One region of the Martinezella lusitana genome, then DNA from elsewhere that is predicted to be linked to it. Evidence: predicted binding sites of a transcription regulator. Region 1 holds the regulator's gene; the other holds the start of a gene.
What was found. The regulator LexA, encoded in region 1, represses DNA repair genes until DNA is damaged. The targets are predictions, from matches to a motif close to TGTTCNNNNTGTGTTCNG.
Positions count from the first base shown of each region.

Region 2: the regulator LexA is predicted to act here: its motif matches at 4,655-4,672, upstream of HB780_RS25530 (ImuA family protein).

Region 1 is NZ_CP050308.1:293,699-301,050, reverse strand. It holds gene kdsA (3-deoxy-8-phosphooctulonate synthase) at 20-859, opposite strand; gene HB780_RS15265 (VOC family protein) at 856-1,743, opposite strand; gene lexA (transcriptional repressor LexA) at 2,149-2,871, shown strand; gene HB780_RS15255 (ComEC/Rec2 family competence protein) at 2,852-5,311, opposite strand; gene gltA (citrate synthase) at 5,593-6,882, shown strand; gene lpxB (lipid-A-disaccharide synthase) at 6,912-7,352, opposite strand, start outside.
Region 2 is NZ_CP050308.1:2,447,009-2,454,360, forward strand. It holds gene HB780_RS25520 (error-prone DNA polymerase) at 1-2,213, opposite strand, end outside; partial or broken gene HB780_RS25525 (Y-family DNA polymerase) at 2,210-3,641, opposite strand; gene HB780_RS25530 (ImuA family protein) at 3,682-4,632, opposite strand; gene HB780_RS25535 (metallopeptidase family protein) at 4,796-5,233, shown strand; gene HB780_RS25540 (DUF1737 domain-containing protein) at 5,258-5,464, opposite strand; gene HB780_RS25545 (HpcH/HpaI aldolase/citrate lyase family protein) at 5,492-6,412, opposite strand; gene HB780_RS25550 (hypothetical protein) at 6,538-6,771, shown strand; gene leuD (3-isopropylmalate dehydratase small subunit) at 6,953-7,352, shown strand, end outside.

The sequences.
Region 1 (7,352 bases):
TGAATGCCGCTTATATCTCTCAGGCCTTGGCGATGGCGTCGAAGGCCAACAGCTTTTCCAGAAGCTGCGGCATGTCCTTCAGATAGACCATGTTCGGACCATCGGACGGTGCATTGTCCGGATCCTCATGTGTCTCGACGAAAACGCCGGCAACGCCGACGGCAACGGCGGCACGCGCCAGCGTTTCGACGAATCGGCGGTCACCGCCCGTCGAACCGCCCTGCCCGCCCGGCTGCTGCACGGAATGAGTGGCATCGAAGATCACCGGAGCGCCCATCGCCGCCATGATCGGCAGCGAGCGCATGTCGGAGACCAGCGTGTTATAGCCGAAGGAGGCACCACGCTCGCAGAGCATGATATTCGGGTTGCCGCTCTCGTTCAGCTTGGCAAGCACGTTCTTCATGTCCCAGGGCGCCAGAAACTGACCCTTCTTGACGTTGACGACGCGGCCGGTCTTGGCGGCAGCAACGAGAAGGTCGGTCTGGCGCGACAGGAAGGCCGGGATCTGCAGGATGTCTACCGTCTTGGCGACGATCGCGCACTGTTCTTCGGTGTGGATGTCGGACAGGACTGGAAAGCCATATTCCTTTTTTAGATCGGCAAAGACTTCCATGGCCTTGTCCAGGCCGATGCCGCGCTTGCCGGAGAGCGAGGTGCGGTTCGCCTTGTCATAGGACGACTTGTAGACAAGGCCGATGCCGAGCTTGCCGCAGAGTTCCTTCAGCACACCGGCAACCATGAAGGCATGATCGCGGCTTTCCATCTGGCAGGGGCCGGCAATCAGCGACAGCTTGGCGGTATTGGAAAACAGAACCTTGGATGCGCCCTCGCCGACGATCACTTCGGAATTCGTGCTCATGCTATCTCCTCGAAGGCAAACAACGCGCCCTGTCCGGGGGCGGGCTTTGCCAGAATACGATTGTTCTTACGCGTGTATGTGACGCCGTTAGCAGCCAAATGCGACGATGTCACGGAAAGATCGTGTGTCTTGAAGAGGATTGCGCGCGCGCGAAGGCCGGGATCGCCCGCCGGCACAGGAAAATCGTAAAAGGCTTCCATGCCTTCCGGGGTCAGAACCTCGATCCGGGCATTCGCCGTCTCGATCGTCAGCCCAAAGGAATGCTCCGATATCTTCGGTCCACCTGCAACCTGTTCGAAGAAACCCCGGAATGCCGCCGGCTTCGGCGTCGACAGGGCGACCTGTGCAATGCCAGTCACGCCGTTGGCATGCCGTTCCAGGGCGCTGCGATCGGCCGGTATGGGATTGATCCGCTGCGCGCAGAAAGCGTAGAAATCCGGCGACCGCAGATCGGCCGCGAAAGCGAGACGGAAGCCGGCGATCGTTTCCGAGCCGTCCAGCATGCGCATCGGCCGTTCGAAATCCAGCATGCTCCCGGCCGACATGGCGTTCGCCTGGAAGCGCTTATCATCGACGGCCGCATCCTCAGTGCCGAAAACCACGGCCGAAAAACCTTCCTCACTGACGCGAAAACGGTAGGCCTGATCGCGAGCGACAAAAACATTGCCCTCCTCGATACTCGCTTCATATTGCTCATGCGACGCAACGCCCAGAGGCTCCAGATAGGTCTTGTCGGAAAAGAACACGCAGGCATTCTCGGTGCCGAAAGGATGGCGGGCATCAGCGGCAACGGTAAAGCCGAGCTTGCCAAGCCGCTCCCGCGCCATGGCGATATTGACCGTTGGCAAAACGAGATGATCCAGCGGATGCAGCGATAAGGCCATGGCTTCCTCCTTCATGTATGCCGCAGGTTTGCGCCCTTCCGCGGTTCAATTCAAGATGAAAGCGCGGCGTCTAAAAACCAGGCGGATCGCAAAAAGAAGGCTTATTGTCGAATAGTTTGCGACTGCGCGGAAGCCGCAAGTCCTCCGGGTTTCAGTAGTCATGCAACGATAGCCGGCTCCCATTCCCGCAGAATCGACCATGGCCGACTTCCATATATGTTTCCATTGACTAGCGCCGGAATACTCCACGGTTCCGCCTACGGGGGACCTGTTATGTTCTGCTTTATTTAACACGCCCACAAAACATTCATCGAAAATTAGGGACTTGCGGAACACATATGGAACATATAGTGTTCGTTCTGGATTTGTTTCACGATACCTTCACGATTCTGGGGTTCAAATACGATGTTGACACGCAAGCAGCAGGAACTGCTTCTCTTCATTCACGAACGGATGAAGGAGTCCGGTATTCCACCTTCTTTCGATGAAATGAAAGATGCGCTGGATCTTGCGTCCAAGTCCGGCATTCACCGTTTGATCACGGCTCTGGAAGAGCGCGGCTTCATCCGCCGCCTGCCGAATCGGGCTCGAGCGCTGGAGGTCATCAAGCTACCGGAAGCCTATAGTCCGAGCCTGCAGCCGCGCCGCGTTTTCTCGCCGAGCGTCATCGAGGGCAGCCTGGGCAAGCCCCAGCCGGTACAGCCGCCCGCCCCTGCGAAGCCGGCGAACGACGAGAACAATAGCGCCGTATCCGTGCCGGTCATGGGCCGCATTGCTGCCGGTGTTCCGATCTCGGCGATCCAGAACAACACTCACGATATCAGCGTCCCCGCAGACATGCTTGGCTCTGGCGAGCATTATGCGCTCGAGGTCAAGGGCGACTCGATGATCGATGCCGGCATCTTCGATGGCGACACTGTCATCATCCGCAACAGCACGACCGCCAATCCCGGCGATATCGTCGTCGCCTTGGTCGACGATGAAGAGGCGACATTGAAGCGCTTCCGCCGCAAGGGTGCCTCAATAGCGCTCGAGGCGGCCAATCCCGCCTATGAGACCCGTATTTTCGGGCCGGATCGCGTCAAGGTGCAAGGCAAGCTCGTCGGCCTTATCCGTCGTTATCACTAGCTGGTGACGCGGGCACAATCGGCGCTCCGAATGTGCCCGTTCGCCAATCATAGCCGCGATGCAGATTCCATGGCCGCGCTAGAGTTTCAAATGCGGTCGTGGCGATCGGCTTGTTGGCACTAAGATCCATTTCGATGGACCCGGTTCGCTGTAACGTAGCCCCTGTAAACAGCATTGCACCCGAGCGGCAACGATCGAGTCGCAGACGGATAGGGGTGACGACGATATTGGCGGTGTCACAGGCCGGGGCGAGATAGGCCGCATCCTCGATTGTGACGAGCATCTCGCCATTGCTGAGCACCGCCACGCACCATGCCCGTTTCTGGCAGGCAAAGCCACCCTCCCCCGCTTTATCCAATGCCGCATCCATCGCCTTGCGGACAGCGTTCTGCTCATCGGCAGTCAGGCGGCGGTTCCTGTCCGATTTGCTGATCTTGGGGAGTTGGCTGTCGGGTGGAAGCATTGTCGGCGGCCGGTGATCGGTCATGGCCAGTGCCCTTTGCCACTGCTCGAAGATGAAGTCAGGCGGCTTTTCGCGATTGCTCGTCAAAGCATCGTCCCGCCGCAAGGCTACCAAGGTGCCATCCTCGGAAATCATCAAGTCAGGCTTTCGGACATCCGGAACAAGTGCGGCGACAACAACCGAGCCAATCATCAGCAACACGCCCGTATGCCGTAGCCAAGTCTTCAGCAAAGTCATCAATACGAAGCCGGCAATGAATGTCGGGAACAGCCAGACCGGCATTCGGCCGAACGGAATATTGCCACCCCAGGCAGCAACAGTCTTGGCGATGATGATAACGAGGTCCAGCCCCTCGCCGGTGATCTGCCAGAACCATCCATCGAGACCGAACGGCATCAGCAGCATCGCGGCCATTCCGAACGGCATGACGATAAAGGAAACGATCGGCATGGCAGCCAGGTTGGCAGCGAGACCATAGGTCGACAACCGGTGGAAATGCTCGATCGAAAAGATCGCCGTCGACGCGCCACCGAGAAAGGAGGTCGACAATATGCCGCCGAAGAAACGCGAGACGAAAAGCAGCGGGCGCATGACCCGAAACCGGGAAAAAATGCTTTCCCGATGCCGCCGCCGCGTCCAGAGCGAATAGCCGGATACCAATGCCAGTGTTGCGGCATAGGACATCTGGAAACTCGGTCCCAACGCCTGCGACGGCGACAGGACGAGGATAACGATCGCCGACAGGGCAACGTTGCGCAGGCTGAGAGATGGCCGATCGAAAAGAACGGCGACCAGCATGATCGCCATCATGATGAAAGCGCGCTCCGCCGAAACACCGAAACCGGAAATCAGGTAGTAGGCGGTCACCGTTATCAGCGCGCCAATGGCAGCGATCTTCTTCGTTGGCCAGGCCTGTGCGACTCCAAACAACAGGCTGAGGGCATAACGCAAGCCGACATAAAAGATACCGGCCGAGAGCGCCATGTTCAGGCCGGAAATGGCGATGATATGCGTAAGGCCCGCCGTCCGCAGCGCTTCGGTCGTATCGTCAGAAATCGCGCGTCTCTCATCGGTGACAAGCGCTGCCGCAAAGGCCCCGGTATCGCCGGGCAGTGTCTTCCTGATCCTGTCGCCGATGCTGTTGCGCAAACCCGCGAGCCAGATATCCGCTCTGTCGAGAATTGTTCCGTTGTCGATATCACCGGAAGGTGAGATGAGTGTCGGCGCTCCAAAGGCAAAGCCGTTCGCGCCGATCCCATTGAAATATGCGCTGAAGGCAAAATCGTTAAGACCCGGCAAGGCAGGCCCCGCCGCCGGCGTCAGCCGTACCCTGCCCTGCATGCGATCGCCGAGTTGGAAGGGCTGGGGCTGTTTGCGCACGAAAATGGTGACCCGTTCCGGGGCCCTGCGGATGGTCGGCTTCTCCGTTGCTTCGAGTGCGACGACATAGCGCCAGCGTCCGTTATCATCCGACTCACGCCGCTCGATCCGCCCGGTGATCGTGGTCGTCACCGCTGAGTCGAGCATCACGGTCGAAGCGCGCCAGGCTTCACATTGAGCCAACGCCATGCCGGAGCATGTCAGCATTCCAGCCAAGAGGAAGTGCCGCAGCCCAGGCTCCGCATGCTGCTTCAGAAAGAAAGCACCCGCGAAAATCAAAAGGGCCGCGAAGACGGCCTGGGGTGGCGGATCGACACCGGCCTTGAACCAAAAAATCGCGCCAAGGCCGATATAGACCGGCACAAAGAGAAGCGCTCGCCCATGGGCCGCCTCTTCCTCGACCAACCGGACAATGTCGAGCCGAACACTATTTGCGGCGAGACGAAGACGCGTCGCGAACGTTGCCTGATCCTGCGTCCGCGACAGGGGGATGGCTTTGGCAACGACGATAACAGCCGGAAAACCGCCGTCGCGGTCGGCAACCTCGGCTTGATTTTGGCTGTCCAACTGCCGATCAGATGCCTCTAAATTAGGCATTTACCCCACGCCCACCGCAAAACTACAGCTATGACGAGATTTTTGCCGTCACCGGCCGGTGAATTCAACTGAAATCGCGTGCGTGCTGGATAAAACACCTCACTCAGCATGGAAGCGAAGCAATTTCATCTATTGCAGTGCCCAAAAGTTGATACCGCAATGCACAAATAGGCGTAAGGATAACTTGGCATTAGGCTCTGGATCATATAGCTAATCCGTAGTCGCTTAACCTTTTGGCGCTTTTTATGGCGTCAACCCCCGCCAAATCTTGGAGGATCAGCATGACGGAACAAAGCGCGAAACTAACTTGGGGCGAAAAGACGGTGGATCTGCCGGTGAAATCCGGAACCATCGGCCCAAGTGTCATTGATATTGGTGCCCTTTATAAGAACACCTCCACTTTCACCTACGATCCGGGCTTCACCTCGACCGCGTCGTGCGAGTCCGCCATCACCTTTATTGATGGCGACGAAGGCGTTCTGCTGCACCGCGGTTATCCGATCGAACAGCTTGCCGAACACGGCGACTTCCTCGAAGTCTGCTACCTGCTTCTATACGGCGAACTTCCAACCGCTGCCCAGAAGAAGGATTTCGATCATCGCGTGACCATGCACACGATGGTGCATGAGCAGATGAGTCGCTTCTTCACCGGCTTCCGCCGTGATGCGCATCCGATGGCCGTCATGTGCGGCTGCGTCGGCGCCCTGTCGGCTTTCTATCACGACTCGACCGACATCACCGATCCGCACCAGCGCATGGTTGCAAGCCTGCGCATGATCGCCAAGATGCCGACGCTCGCCGCCATGGCCTACAAGTACCATATCGGCCAGCCCTTCGTTTATCCGAAGAACGATCTCGATTATGCGTCGAATTTCCTGCGCATGTGCTTTGCTGTTCCTTGCGAGGAATATGAGGTCAATCCGGTGCTCGCGCGCGCCATGGATCGCATCTTCATCCTGCATGCCGATCACGAGCAGAATGCCTCGACCTCGACGGTTCGCCTCGCTGGTTCTTCCGGCGCCAATCCATTCGCCTGTATCGCCGCTGGCATCGCCTGCCTCTGGGGCCCGGCTCATGGCGGCGCCAATGAAGCTGCGCTGAACATGCTCAGCGAAATCGGCTCCGTCGACCGTATTCCGGAATATATCGCCCGCGCCAAGGACAAGAACGATCCGTTCCGTCTGATGGGCTTCGGTCATCGCGTCTACAAAAACTACGACCCGCGCGCCAAGATCATGCAAAAGACGGCGCACGAGGTTCTGGGCGAACTCGGCATCAAGGACGATCCATTGCTCGATATCGCTATCGAGTTGGAGCGCATCGCGCTGACCGATGAATATTTCATCGAGAAGAAGCTCTATCCGAATGTCGACTTCTATTCCGGTATCACGCTGAAGGCCTTGGGCTTCCCCACGACCATGTTCACGGTGCTCTTCGCCCTTGCTCGTACCGTCGGCTGGATCGCCCAGTGGAATGAGATGATCGAAGATCCGCAGCAGCGAATCGGCCGTCCGCGCCAGCTTTACACCGGCGAACCGCCGCGCGAATACATTCCGGTTTCAAAGCGTTAAGCCAAGTGACAAAACAACAAAAAACCCGGTCAGAAATGGCCGGGTTTTTTGTTGGCTAAAACATCAAGGAGGATCGCCGCCGCCTTTTCTCCGGGCGGCTCTTCCGTCTGCATCCGCTGCCAAACCAGATCGTAACCCTCCAGCATGGCCGCCCGCTCCAAGGTATCGTTCGACAGGCGTTCCATATAACGCGCCACTTTGCCGGGCCGTAGCACGTCGTTGAGGAGTTCGGGCACGATGACATAATCCGCAATCAGGTTCGGCAAAGCGGCTGTCCAGACCTTTATACGCGACATCACAAACCGGGCAAGCCACTCAGTTTTATAGGTCGAGAGAACAGGAACGCCGGCAAGACCCAGCTCCAGGATCACGGTGCCGGAGGCGGCAACCGCAGCATCCGCTTCCACAAAAGCCTTCCATTTAGCCTCCTGTCCGACGAAGATATCCGGCTTGACGCTCCAGTTTTCGAC
Region 2 (7,352 bases), 1.8 Mb from region 1:
TATTCGCCAAAACCCTTGATCTGCTCGAAGCAGTTCTTGGCGAATTCACGCTCGTATCCCTTCGCGACCATGCCTTCGATCATCTTCCTCTCGAAGGTATGGATGGTCCCGGTTCGCTTGAAAGTCGCCATCGCCCGGCGCAACTTGTCGGCCTCCGCAGGGGTGAAGCCTGCAGCCGTAATAGCGATCTGCATGGCCTGCTCCTGAAACAGGGGGACACCCAGCGTTCGCTTCAGAACCTCCTTCAGCTCAGGGCTCGGATAGTCGAGCTCTTTTCCCGCCCGATCGGCCTCACGCCGCTTGAGATAAGGATGCACCATATTGCCCTGGATCGGGCCGGGCCGGACGATCGCCACCTCGATGACCAGATCGTAGAATTTTTCCGGCCGCAGACGCGGCAACATGCTCATCTGCGCCCGGCTCTCGATCTGGAAGACGCCGATCGTGTCGGCGCGACAGATCATGTCATAGACAGGTATGCGATCGGGATATTCGCCACTCCCAAGATCGGCAAGCTGCTTCTTCACATCGTAGTGCAGCAGAAGGAGATCGAAAGCCTTGGCAAGGCAGGTGAGCATGCCGAGCGCCAGAACATCGATCTTTAATATATTGAGACTGTCGAGATCGTCCTTGTTCCACTCGATCATGTAGCGATCTTTCATCGCCGTATGCATGATCGGCACGACTTCATCCAGCCGGTCCTTGGTGATGACAAAACCACCGACATGCTGGGTCAGATGGCGCGGAAACCCCATCAGCGTCGAAGCATAGGAGAGCACGCGCTTCGTCGTCTTGTCCTTGAGGTCGAGGCCCGCCAGCCTTGCCTCGCGCTCGGACAGCTCCTCCGTCGACCAGCCCCAGACACCGCTTGCCAAGGCCGACTGCACATCCTCCGACAGGCCGAAAGCCTTCGCCACCTCGCGGCCGGCCGAACGCGCCCGATAGCTGGTCACCGCCGCCGTCAGCCCGGCATGCTCTTTGGAATAATAGTCATAGATGAACTGGATGACCTGATCGCGTTTCTCATGCTCGAAATCGACGTCGATATCCGGCGGCTCCTCGCGCTCCGTGGAGATGAAACGCTCGAACAAGAGCGTCGTGATCTCCGGATTGACCTCGGTAATTCCAAGGCAGTAGCAGACCGTGGAATTGGCGGCGGAACCGCGACCCTGGCAGAGGATATTCTGACTGCGGGCATATTCCATGATGCGATGCACCGTCAGGAAATAAGGCTCGTATTGCCGTTCGCGAATGAGTTCGAGTTCATAATCGATCTGCTTGGCGACCTTTTCGGGGATCTTATCGGGATAACGCCGTTTCGCACCCTCTCGCGCCAGCCTCTCCAACGTTTCCGATACGGTCTCGCCCGGAACGCTTTCGTCCGGATAATTATGCTTCAGCTCATCGAGCGAAAAAGACAGCCGACTGAAGAATTTCTGCGTGTTGGCGATGGCCTTTGGATAGTCCCTGAAAAGACGCGCCATTTCGATCCCGCCTTTCAGATAGCGTTCGGCATTGGCCGCGAGTTTGAAGCCTGCCTCGGCGATCGGCACATGCTCGCGGATCGAAACGACGATATCGGCAAGCGGCTTGCGTTCGGTTGCGTGATAGAGCGGCTCGTTGCTGGCGATCAGCCGCACGCCATTTCGAAGTGCGAGGATGGAAAGGCTCGCAAAGGCCAGTCGATCCTGCCCGTCATAAGCAGGCGACAAGACCATGTGGAGCTTCCTGCCGAACCGCATCCATAGCCGCGCAAGACATTGCTCCAGCTTTGCCTGTCCTTCCGGTGTCTCCACACTCGCCGCCTTCGGAACGAGCGCGAGCATCATCTCGTCGCCCCATTGCAACAGATCGCTTTCGTTCAGGATGCAAACGCCTTTCTCACCAGCCAAATTGCCGGCGCTCAGCAGCCGACAGAGATGCGCCCAGCCCTGACGGTTCTGCGGATAGGCGAGAATGTCGGGCGTGCCGTCCGAAAACACCAGGCGCGCGCCGGGCTGAAAGCGATAGCCATGCTGCTTGGCAATGACATGCGCCTTGACCACGCCGGCGACGCTGTTGCGATCGGCAAGGCCGAGGCCGGCAAGGCCGGCGATCTTCGCGCCCAGCACCATCTCTTCCGGATGCGAGGCACCTTCGAGAAAGGAGAAATTCGACCGTGCTCCAATCTCGAAAAAGGGGAGCGGCCCGGAAGCGGACGGATGGCCGCTCACGCGAAGACCCCATGCATATACCAGTCCGGCGTCGTCTCGCCTCGACCATAAAGTCCCTTGCGGAACAGCCAGTAGCGATGACCGCCCTCGTCCTCGATGCGGAAATAATCACGCTCCGGGACGTCTTCCTTTTCCTCGATCCACCATTCCGCCGCCAGCCGCTCCGGCCCTTCGGCCCGCAGAACCCGGTGCATCATCCGCCGCCAGCGGAACTGCCGGGGCGGGCCGTCAGGCACTTCAGCGGCAAAGGCTTCGATCGGCTCCGGCATGCGAAACAGCCGCAACGGCCGTTCACCCCGGAAAAAGCCGTGACCGGCATGCTCGCTACCCGTCCGCCTGCGAGCGGCGAGGATGGCCATGGCCGGCACCGGCCGAGAGGCCCGTTCGGGGATATGGCTTTGCCGCAACTCGAAACCCTGCAGACAATCCGGTCCCAGCCGCGCCGCGACCCGGTCGGCGAAGGCGGCGAGCGACGTGCCCTGCCGGTCCTCCTCGACAAAATCGCCCTGCATCGCGTCGAAAGGTGCGTGCTGCAGGACGTTGAGGCGGACGATCTCGAAGCCATATCCGACATCGAGATCGTCGTGAATGGCGGTAAAGCGCTCGGTAAACAGGCTCGCGATCCGCCTTGGTTCCCGCAACGGCTGCGATGCGCCGGCGGCAATGCGGAACACTGCGCCATCGACCCTAAACAGCAGGAGTTCGAACAGGCGGCCGCCGACGCCACGCGCTTCCAGTCCCGGCTTCAGGGTTTCGGCAAGCTCCCGGGCCAATTGCAGAATATCGGCCTCCGCCTGCACCGGCTCGGCAAGCCGCCGCTCGGCCGACAATTGCGCGACCGGCCGGCGCGGCGAGATCGGCTCCTCATTCAGGCCGATAGCCTGATCGAGCCGCAGAAGCAGTTGTGCGCCGAAACGGCGGGTGAGCGGCGCGCGCGGCGCGGCGAGAAGATCGCCCACCTGCTTCAATCCCAGCTTCTGCAGGGCGGCAACGGTTTCCTCGCCGAGCCTCAGCGAAGCAACCGGCAGCGGCGCCAACGCCTCTTCCATGGCGTCCGGCGGCACGACGCGGCTGTCGTCGAAGCGAGCAACCGCCCAGGACAGGCCCGGCGCGGAGGAAATGGCGCCGCGAACATCGAGCCCCAGCCCGGAAATGCGGATCAATATATCCTCGAGCAGCGCCTCTTCGCCGCCGAAGAGATGGGCGCAGCCGGTAATATCGAGGAAAAGCCCATCCTTGCCGTCGATCGCCACCAGCGGCGTATAACGATCGGACCAATCGGCGATCGCCTCCAAAAAGCTTGCGATCCGCCCCCGGATCCTCTTCGATGACGTCGAGAGCGGGGCAGATTGCCTTGGCCTCGGCAACACCCAGGCCGAGTTTCAGCCCGACGATCTCCGCCTTTTCGTTGAGCGCGGTGAGCCGCATGGCATTGCTGAGCTTGCCGGCGCAGGCGAGCGGCGGCGCTTCAAGCCGGCCGGCTGTACGCCAGGAGAGGCCCCAGCGCTTGCGGGCGATCCGGTCGGTCGGCAGATGCGGAAAGGTCAGCGCCAGAATGCGCTGCGTGTTCGCCGGGAAAGGCAGGACGCTGAGCGTCGGGGACAGAGGAAAACTGGCGGTCATGTGCATTCCATTCCAGGGTTATGGAAAAAGGCGCCGGGTTGCGGCTCTTTTCCAGGGTGAGACGAAAGGCCGGATGACCGATGCTACCGCCAAGCATCGATCCGTCCGGTAGAGGCCGCGCCAAAGCCGGCGCGGGTTCGACGGAGAGGCGGAAGAGGGCGCTGCTCGCCTCCTCTTCGCCCCCCTGCCGCAATAAAAACAAAGGCCGCCCCGCCGCCTTGGCCCTAAGCGCGAGCCGCCGGCTCTCGGTCAGACCGAAACGGGCCGGATTGCCGCGCACCTCCAGGATGACGACCGCAAAGGCAGCGCTCGCGAGTGCCGTTTCCGCCAGCCACAAGGCCTCGTCCAGCTTGCGCGGCGAGGCCTGCAAAAAGCCGGCCGGCTCCAATCCGAAATCCCTGATGCCGATGGGGTAGGGCAGGCCCGCCTCCATCGCCGCAACCGTGTCAACGATCCATAGAACCGGAGACACGGTCGCGGTCTTGCCGACGACTTGCGCCCCAAGCCGCGCGGCAAGAGCAAGCGTAAAAGCGCTGGCCGCACCCGCATGACGCAAGGCCAGCGAACGGATCTCCGTCAGCGCGTCGAGCGGCACGCCGCCCTGCATCGCCTCGTCGAGATCGGCGACCCCGGTCGCAAGCAGCGACTGGGCAGTATCCGCCGAACCGGCATCCGGTTCCGCCGCCTGCGTCTCATACGCAGCCGCCGTCAGTGCCGGTATCGGCCTGCCTTCCAGTCGGGCGATGGTTTCACGCAGGGTAGAAAGCGTTTCCCGCGCCACGGCGGTCTCGGCCATGACGTTAGCTCCAGATCAATTATGTTCCTGTTATGTTCTTATGGATTCCAGAGGTCGGCGGAAGAGTCAACACCAATTTATGAGAAAATATTCCTCTGCCATAATCGGCTCTCGAAAAAGCCGAGCAAAGGCTCTATATGACCAGCTATGGAAGGAAGCATTCATGGCCCGCATTGACCAGAGCGAGGATTGGCGGGACCGCCACGCGCCCTCAATCAGCACGTTTGAATCGCTGGCCACGGAGGCTTATAGCCACCTGCCGGACGAATTCCGCTCGCTCACCGGTAACCTCATCATTTTGATCGAGGATTTTCCCGACGACGACATCTTCGAGGACATGGCGCTGGAAACGCCCTTCGACCTGCTCGGCCTGTTCGAAGGCCGTGGGATATCCGAGCGCTTCACCGCCCAGACCGGGGAAATGCCGAACAAGATCCGCCTCTATCGCCGCCCGATCATCGATTACTGGGCGGAAAACGAGGAAACCCTCGGCGACATCATCACCCATGTCCTGATCCACGAGATCGGCCATCATTTTGGCCTGAGCGACGAGGACATGGAGCGCATCGAGGAAAGCGCGGAAGAAGCGACGGATCGCTAGAATAGCGGCCCTATTGCCGAGCGCTTATTGCTCGGAAAGCTTCATCTCCGGATCATAATCCTTGCCAACAACTTCTTTGACAACAGCTTGGCCACACTGCATCACGCCGGTTGCGGCGTTGAAGCTATAGGTCGGCGAGCCCGAGAGGTCCCAGCCCTTGTTCAGCGCGGCGGTGACCTTGTGGCAGAAGGAAGCGTCGTCGGGTCCGGTGAGGAAGCGATAGAGTTTCATCGAAGCGTCCTTCGTAACATATCAGCCTCACCCTCCGCGTGCCGAAGGGCGATGGCGCTCTGCAATCAGGCGAGCTTTATGAACCAGTCCTTCCGCCTGGACAAGATGCAGCCGCTCGACCATGCGCCCGTCGAGATTGACGACATTGAGGCTGGCGGCGGCAGGATCAGAAAAGGCCGCTATGATCGCTTCCGCCTCGGCAACCGCCGTCTCGTCCGGCCCGAAATGCCGGTTGGCCGCCTCGATCTGGTTCGGATGGATCAGCATCTTGCCGGCAAAGCCCATGGCGCGGCCTTCGCCGCATTCGGCATCCAGCGCCTCTATATCCTTGAAATCGTTGAAAACACTGTCGATGGCGTCGAGCCCGTAGGCGCTGACAGCCAGCACCACCTGCATCAGCCAGGGCACGAGATAGGCGCGGCCCGGCTGCGGCAACACGCCGGTCTCCTTGCGCAGATCGTTGAGGCCGACGACGAAGCAATCGAGCCGGCTTCCCGGCGTGCGTCCGGCCTCGGCGATGGCAGCGGCATTCAGGATGCCGCGCGGCGTCTCGATCATCGCCCAGATGCGCAGGCTTTCCGGCGCATCCGCCTCGGCAAGCCTGTCGCTGACAACAGTCACGTCCTGCGGTCCGTCGACCTTGGGCAAAAGCACTGCATCGGGTTCGAGCGCCAGCACCAGATCCAGGTCGTCGGCACCAAAACCGGACGACAGCGTATTGATGCGGATGATCCGCTCCTTGCCGACAAGCGGCGGGCCGGCGAAAAAGCGCCGCAGGTTCTCCCGCGCCTCCGCCTTCTTCTCCGGCGCCACGGAATCCTCGAGATCGAAGATAACCGCATCGCAATCGAGACTGGCAATCTTTTCAAGCGCGCGAAGGTTGATCGCGGGAACGCTCAATACCGAACGGCGCAGGCAGACGGAACGGGGAAGGGCAGCTCTACTCATCCTCCAGTTTTGCCGCGCTTTCGATCTTCAGGCAAGATGACAACAACAAGACAACAAAAAGCCATGCTCCTCTTGCAGATGGGAGAAGAGAGGGCCACATTTCCATGAGTAGAGAGGTCTCGACCATGAAAAACATCCGTTCCTTGTTTATCGCGCTTACCGGCATCACCGTTTTTGCGGCGATGGCGCTGCTTACCGTTTCGCTGACGCTTGCCGTCGGCGGCATTCTCACCGCGCTTATGGTGGGCCGCGCGATTTCGCTGCGGATGAAGCCTGTTCCGGTGCGCGCCAAGGCGAACAACGGTCAGCGCGAGATGCGCATCTGGAACGACGGTCGCGGCACGATCATCGACCTCTGATATCGGGCAGGGCGGCGCTTTGCCGCGCCCGATGCGCTCGTCCGTGCGCAATCCTTAAATTGCAGCACCGCGACTGATGCGCCCACCTGCGGAGCATTTCCAAGATTCCCCTTCATTTTGGGCCGGATTTGCTCTATTGGCAGGATAAATCGTGCATAGACTAAAATTGAAGGCAGGACCTATGGACAAGTTCGTGAAGTTGACCGGTGTCGCGGCACCGCTCCCGGTCGTCAATGTCGACACCGACATGATCATCCCGAAGGATTATCTGAAGACCATCAAGCGCACCGGTCTCGGAACGGGATTGTTCGCCGAAGCCCGCTACCATGAAGATGGCTCGCTGAACCAGGATTTCGTGCTGAACAAGCCGGCCTATCAGAACGCCAAGATCCTCGTCGCTGGCGATAATTTCGGCTGTGGCTCCTCGCGCGAACACGCTCCCTGGGCTCTGCTCGACTTCGGTATTCGCTGCGTCATCTCGACCAGCTTCGCCGACATCTTCTACAATAACTGCTTCAAGAACGGCATCCTGCCGATCATGGTCAGCCAGGAAGATCTCGACAAGCTGATGGACGACGCCT